3 regions of the Colwellia sp. MB3u-4 genome follow, and region 3 is predicted to be linked to each of the others. Evidence: predicted binding sites of a transcription regulator. Region 3 holds the regulator's gene; each other region holds the start of a gene.
What was found. The regulator LexA, encoded in region 3, represses DNA repair genes until DNA is damaged. The targets are predictions, from matches to a motif close to TACTGTATNNNNATACAGTA.
Positions count from the first base shown of each region.

Region 1: a site for LexA is predicted at 1,827-1,846, ahead of H4J61_RS08225 (LexA family transcriptional regulator). Genes of this name have one in related genera too.
Region 2: a site for LexA is predicted at 1,525-1,544, ahead of H4J61_RS04930 (DNA topoisomerase III). Genes of this name have one in related genera too.

Region 1 is NZ_JACGVE010000076.1:51,065-54,354, forward strand. It holds tRNA gene H4J61_RS08215 (tRNA-Pro) at 1-18, shown strand, start outside; gene H4J61_RS08220 (Y-family DNA polymerase) at 156-1,412, opposite strand; gene H4J61_RS08225 (LexA family transcriptional regulator) at 1,400-1,813, opposite strand; gene H4J61_RS08230 (chemotaxis protein CheB) at 2,204-3,290, shown strand, end outside.
Region 2 is NZ_JACGVE010000070.1:5,584-8,873, forward strand. It holds gene H4J61_RS04920 (alpha/beta hydrolase) at 1-511, opposite strand, end outside; gene H4J61_RS04925 (cysteine-rich CWC family protein) at 1,118-1,324, opposite strand; gene H4J61_RS04930 (DNA topoisomerase III) at 1,603-3,290, shown strand, end outside.
Region 3 is NZ_JACGVE010000074.1:141,858-145,147, forward strand. It holds gene coxB (cytochrome c oxidase subunit II) at 1-1,000, opposite strand, end outside; gene lexA (transcriptional repressor LexA) at 1,587-2,201, opposite strand; gene H4J61_RS06140 (hypothetical protein) at 2,485-2,787, shown strand; gene oxyR (DNA-binding transcriptional regulator OxyR) at 3,058-3,290, shown strand, end outside.

The DNA.
Region 1 (3,290 bases), on a different contig from region 3:
ATCTTGCTACTCCGACCACATTTAGAGCAAAAAAGCCCTGTCTTGACAGGGCTTTTTTGTAACTGTTATATGTTAACTCGATGTAATACCCAGTTGATTAATTATCTACTCATGTTTTATCGCTTATTGACCAAGATAAATGACCAAGATAAACCTTAACAGCTAATTTTAGGTATATCTCGCCACTTACTCGTAAAGCTTGGCGAAAGAAATTCACGTCGCATATGCCACTTATCAATTTTACCTTGTGCGGCTAATTGCAAAGTATCATTACCGTAACGATTATTTATCCCGTCATAACAGCGCATTAGCTCTGGATCTTCTTCATTTAGCGAAAACAAATCACCTTGTTGAAATTGAGTATTTTCAAGCTCAATGGCTCCTACCCCACAACGATAAAAGTTAACACCGCCGGCATAAACACAATCAAAAACGGCTGATATAGCGTTCGCGATACTTAGGGTGTTATCTGTTGCCACTAAAAATTCATAAATTATCGATTTGTGGTAATAATTATCATCATGAGGCGAGCTAGCAGCGGATATCACCAGCCGTTTTACGCGCGAATGCTGTTGTCTTAGTTTACGACCTACAATGGCGCCGTGGCTCACTAAAGCCGCTTTTAATTGATGTTCTTCATTTATCCGTTGACCAAAGCTTCTAGTGGAAAATATTTCTTTTTTTGCCTGCTTAACTTCATCCCAGTTTAAACAAACTATACCGTTTAACTCGTTAACCGTTCGTTCAACCATAACGCTAAATTGGCTGCGCATAATTTTAGGTGACTGGTTGGCTAAATCCCAAGCGGAATTTATTCCCAACACGTTTAAACGCTTGCCTAATCGACTACCAATGCCCCACACGTCAGTAACCGCCATTTTTGATAATATGTCTTTACGTGACGTGACATCATCCACAACTGCCACACCGTTATAGCCCGCTAATTTTTTAGCTGCGTGGTTTGCGGCTTTCGCTAATGTCGGCGTTGAGCCAAAGCCAACACCCACAGGCAAACGCGTTTCCTGCCAAACCGCACGTCGTATTTCATGGCCATATTTATGCCAATCATTAATAATTTGGTTATAGTTTTTAAATTGTAGAAAAGACTCGTCAATCGAGTAAACATATTGGTTATCGCAGAAACGGCCAATAACATTCATCATTTTGTCACTGAGATCGGCATATAGCTCATAGTTAGACGAGCGCACAACCACATGGTGTTTGGCTAAAAAATGTTTAATTTGAAAATAAGGTTTAAATTTTGGTATACCTAAACGCCGACCAATTGGACACACAGCACATATACAGCCATCGTTGTTTGTTAGTACGACCACAGGCCGATTTCTGATTGAGGGGTCAAACACCTTCTCACAAGACGCGTAGAAAGATACGGCATCAACTAACGCATACATGCGCTTAACTCCCTTAGCTGTCGATGCAAACGAATTGAACGGGTAACGACTCCCTCTATTTGAAATTCATCCTCAGGTGTAATGCTGACCGGTTGATGCTTGAACGATGCAGATAATAGCCTAGCGTTTTTTTTATCAATAAGTTTACAAGTAAAACAGCCATTGTAATTCGCCACAATAACATCACCATCTTTTACTGGCTCGCTACGATCCACTAGCAATAAATCACCATCAAAAATGCCAACCTCTTGCATCGACTGCCCTTGCGCCAAACCGATAAAGGTGGCATCGGGGTGTGCTATCAAGAGTTGATCTAACGATAAGCCGAGTTCTTTATATTCAGCTGCAGGTGATTCAAAGCCGGATATACCCGCCTCAATAAAAATGGGAATAACTTTCATAAAATACAACCTATACTGTACATTTAACCAGTATAGGTTGAGGCGTAAAATTGAGGAAGCTTTTTGTTAACTGCTTATACCGTTTTTCTGATGGATAAAATAAAGCTGGCGCTTGTCACTTTGTCTATATTAACGTTGTCTATATTAACTTTGCTTTAAAATATTTTATAACTCAGTAGCAAACACAACTTGACTGAAACTTTACTGCGCCCTTTTAACCTGGCTATTTTAAATGTCGTTATTCTTTAGCGCATTGTGTTAACGTCGGTCTCATAGCAAAACACGGGGACAAACACGAGGTTTTTTATAAAAACTTTCCAAAATTTATTGCACACTACTTAATATATTAGTTTACTATAATGTAATGGAGCAAAAAATAAATATACCTTAATGAAAAATAAAATAAAAATCACAAAACCAAGTACTGCCAGTGACTCCCGTCGGTTGAATGCTCTAAAAAAACCATCCAATATTGTCGGCATCGGTGCTTCTGCGGGCGGTTTAGAAGCATTGGAAGACTTTTTTACTCAGGTACAAACGCCTTCCGATATGGCGTTTGTTGTTATCCAGCACTTAGATCCCTCTCGCACAGGCATCATGGCTGAGTTGTTGCAACGTACGACGCAAATGATAGTCAAAGAAGCTCGCAACCACATGAAAGTACAGGGAAATTGTGTTTATGTAATTCCTCCCAACAAAGATTTATCCATTTTGCACGGCTCATTATTTTTGTTTGAGCCCGTGCTTAGTTGCGGATTACGCTTACCGATTGATTTTTTCTTTCGATCGCTTGCCAGTGATCAGCGCGAACATGCTGTGGCCGTTATTCTTTCTGGCATGGGTTCTGATGGCACCCTAGGTTTACATGCCATCAAACAAAATGCTGGACTGTCTCTGGCCCAGTCGCCTGAATTTGCAAAATTTGCTTCTATGCCTCAAAGCGCCATTAATGCAGAATTAATCGACATCGTTGCCCCCGCTAAAGAATTACCCGAACATATACTGAGTGGGCTCAAACATGGCCCTCGTATTGCCCCAAAAGATATTGAACCAAGGTTAGAAATCAAATCAAAAAGTACATTGGAACAAATCGTTATTATCTTGCGTGAACGCACAGGAAACGACTTCTCACTGTACAAAAAAAATACCATCTATCGTCGTATTGAACGGCGTATGGACCTACATCAACTTGAAAATATAGCGCTTTATGCGCGTTATCTGCGAGAGAACCCACAAGAACAAGACCTATTATTTAAAGAACTGTTAATTGGGGTAACCCATTTTTTTCGCGATAAAGACGTTTGGGCGCAACTCAAGTCAAGCTCGCTGCCAGCACTATTAGAAAATTATCCTGAAGGTAAAGAACTTCGAGCTTGGGTTACCGCCTGCTCGACCGGTGAAGAGGCTTATTCACTCGCCATGACTATGATGGATGTCTTAGATGAGCTTAGGCCTAAAGCGCGTTTTAAACTACAAA
Region 2 (3,290 bases), on a different contig from region 3:
AAGCTTTATTTTTCACCATAGCGCCGTTTGAAGGCCAAGTAAAAAGAAACACGCTGGTATCCTTTAATTTATCATTATCTTGCGATACGCGGTTTAACATTAACTCTAATGCCATGGCAGAGGCGACCGCTTCAAACCAATCAACATTAAAACCATGAATAAAAACCACCAGATCACGTTTCAGATCCATTTGTTTCTTGATCTCATTAAAAGCCACAGTGGAAGCCAGAGGTGTGGTGAGGTTTTTTGGTTCTACAAAAGCAGCGATAAGACTTTTTTTCCGTAATTTTTTTTCAATATAGCCTGATAGGCTTTCACCATCACCTGATCGGTTATGGACCTTATCACTCAGGTAGTCGGTTACTTTATTAGCACCAACTTCAACCGTGACTCGACCAAAACGTAAGTTATTAGGTCGGTCAGCACTAAAATCTTGTCCATAACTGTCGGGAGTCCAACGTTGACCTAAGTGATTTCTGTTAGTGGCATAATGTAGCGTTAACGTGAGCATAGAAACATCCTGTAAAATTAAATTAAACTAGCATAATTGTAGCTAAGATATTTTTGCTCACAAGCGACTTAGGTCATTATGCTGATGTTATACCTTGATAAGTCTTGCTTATTAAGCTCACTTTTCCCTGCTTTAGCGCGGCATCGTCATAATGACTGTTTAATAGTTAATGCCGATAGAATAGGTTGAGCCATGACTCCAAGGCCACCAAATAACAGTAAGGGCGGGTGTCTCTTGAAAGGCTGGCTGAGTAAAAATCAATTGGTTTTTATTGGGGGGTTATTGGGGTTTATTAATTGACCCAATTCATCTTTAAGCGCTTGAGGGGCTTTTTTCATATTCTTTTTATGCCATTCTTCACTGAATAACTGCCGTAAAATAGTTAATATGCGCTCTTTTTTCCCATGAAAATTCGGCGAGTAAAGCGGATTGTTTGTCTTCCCAGCGCCAAGTTAGCTCATCACCTCATAGTGTTGTTATGGTGCTCAATATAGTGTCTTGTTTTGTTTGCTTATGTGACACGAAAATTCCTTTTTATTCATTTATGTAAGCAAGTAATTAGGTGAGAATTTAAGTTAAATAATATAAAAATACCTAGGTATGTTTTTAAGACTTGTTGATCACCTTGTTAAAGTCGAATTTATCGATGCAGCTTTTACAGATACATGATTTTCCAGATAAGGCTGCAGGCACTTGTGTCAATAAGTCGCGTTTAACATCACGACTTACGCACCAACAAGGTTGATTACCATTGACCGCACATAAATTATTTTGTTGGCATAAAGGGCATTGGTTGGTATCAATGGCAGGCATTAGCACTATTGCTCTAGATTAAGATTATTAAGCTTAAAAATAGCATAACTTCACTAACAGTAAAATATTTAGCGGTAAACTTTAGGCGCTGTTGTCACTAATTGTTGGTCTTAGGTAAAATTATCTGGCTAAGCACTGGCAATAGCAGAGACTGCTGGTTAGGGGCGCTACAGAAAGTTATTAATCAGCAACTTTTTCTTAGCTGTATAAATAAACAGTTTTAAATGCTAGGCTATCTAAAACATCAGGAGCCTTTGCTCTACAGGTAAGCCTTCATCTTGAAATTATATATCGCCGAAAAACCAAGCTTAGGTCGGGCAATTGCCGCCGCATTGCCAAAACCTCAAAAGAATCATCAAGGCTATATCGCACTGGCCAATGGTGACGTAGTAAGTTGGTGTATTGGCCATATTCTTGAACAAGCAAATCCTGAAGATTACGATCCCGCATTTAAAAAGTGGCAAATGGGCCATTTACCGATTGTGCCGCAGCAATGGCAACTAAAACCTAAAGCACAAACCCGGTCACAGCTTACTGTGTTACGAAAACTGGTTAAGCAAGCAGATGAAATTATTCATGCCGGTGACCCTGACCGAGAAGGCCAACTGTTAGTTGATGAGGTTATTGATTTTTTCAAGGTATCAGCAAAGAAGAAGCAAAATACTAAGCGTTTGTTAATTAGTGACTTAAATTTACCCGCAGTGCAAAGATCGCTGGCTAACTTACAAAGTAACCAATTATTTATGCCCTTATCAATTTCTGCTTTAGCGCGCTCAAGAGCCGATTGGCTTTACGGCATTAACTTAACGCGAGCTTATACCTTACAAGGGCAAAAAGCCGGTTTTAATAGCGTGTTATCTGTCGGCAGGGTACAAACGCCAATTTTAGGTTTAGTTGTGCGACGCCAACAAGAGATTGACCATTTTGTCGCGAAAGACTTTTATGATGTGCACGCACACTTACAAACCAGTAACCAAGCGCAATTCATTGCAAAGTGGCAACCCAGCGAGGCCTGCCAACCGCATATGGATGAAGAAGGCCGCGTGCTTAATCGTGCTTTAGCTGAAAATGTTGTTCGTCGTATTGACCATAAAACCGCTGAAGTGAGCTCAGTGATTGAGCAGCAGAAAAAGCAAGCAGCCGCATTGCCTTATAGTTTATCCGCACTGCAAATTGACGCGGCAAAAATATATTCATTGAATGCCAAGTTGGTATTAGATGTCTGTCAGGCATTGTATGAAAAGCATAAACTGGTGACTTACCCTCGTTCTGATTGTCGCTATTTACCCACTGAACATCATGCTCAGGCTAAAGGCATTATTGCCATGTTAGCCAGCGCAGATGAAGACTATGGCAAGTTTGCGCAAGGTGCTAATAGTGCGTTAAAAAGTAAAACTTGGAATAATGCTAAAGTAACCGCTCACCATGCCATTATTCCGACCGAAAAATCAGCGAACAAGTTGTCGTTGAACCCATTTGAAAAGCAAGTTTATTTTCTTATTGTTCGGCAATATTTAGCACAGTTTTATCCACCATACCAATATAACCAGTGTCGGGTTGAGCTGCTAATTGCGGGAGGTAAATTCTTAGCTAATGCTAAAACCCCGATCGCCCAAGGTTGGAAGGTGTTATTTCAGCGTGCAAAAAATAAGCCTGACAACGCAGCGCAAGACAATGACGAAAAGCTTAATAATCAACTATTGCCAAAATTAGTGCAAGGCGAGCAAGTACTCTGTCGTCATGGCGAACTCATTAGCCGTATGACACAAGCACCTAAGCAGTTCACTGATGCCAGTTTACTGAGTGCCATGACCGGCATTGCTAGGTTTGTTAGTGATCATGAGATTAAAAAACTTTTACGAGAAAACGACGGTTTGGGTACCGAAGCAACGCGTGCCGGTATTATCGACTTATTATTTAAACGTGATTATTTGCAACGCCAAGGCAAGAATATCAATGCCACTGT
Region 3 (3,290 bases):
CTTTACCATTAACGACAATATCTATATGCGCACTAGCAGGACCCGTTGTGGCAATAGCACTGCCTTTAAGAGCTGGAAATGCGGGTGGTAAACCTTGTCCACTGACTTGGTGACACGCTGCGCAGTAAGCGGTATAGGTTGTTTCGCCCAGTTGCATTAATTCGTCCATTGAAGCCGAAGCATTTAACGACGCCGCTTCAGCAGCTGCTGCATTGGCTTTCATTTGCTTTTGCTCATCAAGCCAAATGGCGTAATCGGCTTCAGACTTAACTTCAACCACTATCGGCATAAAGCCGTGGTCTTTGCCACACAACTCAGCACATTGGCCACGATAAACACCGGGTTCATCTACCTTGGTCCAAGCTTCATTAATAAAGCCTGGGTTAGCATCTTGTTTTACCGCAAATGCCGGTACCCACCAAGCATGGATAACATCATCAGAAGTAATAACAAAACGCACTTTTTTATTGGTTGGAATAACCAAAGGACGATCAACTTCTAACAGGTAATGTTCACCTTTTTCTGCTGAGGTACCATCTTGGTTTTCGTATTGTTCACGCGGGGTAGAAAGCACTGAATAAAACTCAAGGTCTTGATCAAAATATTTATAATGCCATTTCCACTGAGAACCCGTTACTTGAATGGTTAAGTCCGCATCATCGTTATTTTCCATATCGATAAGCGTAATAGTGGCAGGAAAAGCCATAGCAATTAGAATAACGACAGGGATCGCCGTCCAAAGAATTTCAACTTTTGTGCTTTCATGAAAGGTTGCTGGTTTGAAACCTTTTGATTTACGGTGAAACACCATAGACCAAAACATTGCACCAAAGACCACAATACCAATACCAGTACAGATATACAGCACCAGCATATGTAAATCATATACGTCTCTACTAACCTCAGTAACACCTTTGGTTAGGTTCAGCGACATATCTGCCCACACTGAACTAGACAACAAGCCCCCTAGCAACAGCAAACCTAGGTTACGTCTTTTCACACGACATCTCCTTCACCTTTAATTTAGGCCAAATAACGTATTTTCATTATGAAAACCGGCTAGTTAGCGCATACATTTATTATTATTTAAGTGACGCATTAATCAACAGTTGTCAATTGCGCCCTATTGTTTTTTTTGTACGTTTTCCAGACTAGAATTACTTAAAACTTGATAGGGGTCAATTTTTAATTTCAAAAGCATGATAAATAAAAACCAGTAAATACAATAGAGTAAAAGCCCTAAACCGGACGATAAGTAGATTTTTAAAAGGATGGCTGCAATGTTCATGTTTTGTTCAAAGCCTGTTTTTCATGCTGAATAATAAATAATCAACACAGAAATTTGCTGTATAAAAAGCAAGCTATTAGCGGTATTTATTGCCGAACAGAAGGATAGCTCTAACCAAAAAAATTTAGCTACATATTAGGTAGATAAATGGTTATCAAGCATGTGGAATACGCAGATTTTAACACCTTGAATTAAACCAAGTGATAGTTAAATCTGCGAAATATAATTTAGGAAAAAATAGTGTAGGAAAATCTAGTTTAGCTAAGTATTAGCATTTATGAAGTAAATGAAACGTGAACTACATCCAATCAGCCGCGCGAATAACACCAACGGCTAGGCCTTCGATATTAAATTGCTGAGACTTTAAATCGACCTTAATCGGTGCAAAATCTTCATTTTCAGCATGTAAATAAACCACATTGCCCTCACGTTTAAAACGCTTAACGGTAACATCGTCTTCTACACGAGCAACAATCACTTGACCATTTTGCACGTCGGTTGTTTGATGAACGGCCAACAAGTCGCCATCCATAATGCCGATATCTTTCATGCTCTCGCCATTAACACGCAATAAATAATCAGCCGGAGGATGAAATAAATTGCCATCAACTTTGTAATGCTGCTCAACATGTTCTTGTGCCAAAATAGGCTCACCGGCTGCCACACGGCCAATAAGTGGCAAACCATCTTCAGCGATAAACTCTTGTGCAAGACGAATACCACGCGATGTGCCAGGTAGCATTTCAATATAGCCTTTCTTCGCTAGCGCTTTTAAATGTTCTTCTGCTGCATTGGCCGACTTAAAACCAAAACAAGTAGCAATTTCGGCACGTGTTGGTGGCATACCTGTATCAGAAATTTTTTCTCGGATCAGATCAAAAATCTGCTGTTGTCTGGGTGTTAAAGGGCGCATAGTTGTTCCTTAAGCTACTTAAGAGCAAGCCTGTATTTTTACACAGTATTACTGTTATTGTATACAGGCTGTAAATAAACGCAAGAAAATAATCAGTCGCCTTTGCTAGTTTGGGCTTTAGTTGCAATTAGTGATGTTAGCAAAAAATTAAGTGCTCAATCCATATTGTTGTAAAGCGGCTTTCACGATTAAGGTCATTAAAAATACCCATAAATATAACTATTAACCTTGCTTAAACAGCAGGTATATAGGTAAATCAACCTTAGAAGGTGAATGGAAGATAATGAATAAACACGAATATTTAGATTGTTGCCAAGCACAATTACTAAAAGTTTTTAGCCTCGCAAAAAATCATAAAAAAGATGATAAGCAAAAATTCAGAGTTGAAGGCTTTATCCATGCGGGTAAAGCGTTAGGCGTTATATCTCATGTAGAGGCTGTCGATGTTATCGCGCAAGCTCACTTTCAGGTATTTGGTGAAAGTATTGAGTCTCGCCAAAATAGAAAAGCGAGCTTAAAAGAAGCGGTTGCCAAAGGTGATGAAAATTTTATTAACATTCCGGCCTATGAGCGATCAAAGCTATAATGCTTCAATCTCCCTCAACTTCTTAACTCTTCAAGATTTCAAGATTTCAAAGTACCCTAAGTCATTTTAAACAACGGCTTAAATATGCAGTGATGCAATAAGCGCCTCAATTAACCACGTCGTTAGCAAGTTTTAGCCTTTGCAAACATGGTTTAGTCTGGGTATTAACGCTTCAGTGCAGGCTTTGCTTTTCAATATGCTAGCTAAACTCAGTACCTTAAGCTAACATAAATTTAGCTATTAACTACCTTATATCAATAGATTTAAACTATGATAAAAATTCGTGATTTAGAATATCTAACCGCCATTGCCGAATATAAGCATTTTGGCCATGCCGCTGAGGCTTGCTTTGTTAGTCAACCAACGCTAAGTGGTCAAATTCAAAAACTAGAACAACGCCTTAAGCTAACCTTAATTGAACGCCAACCGCGCAATGTTATGCTAACACCCGCAGGAGAAAAGTTAGTACAACAAGCTCGGCAAGTACTTAACGCCGCGAATAA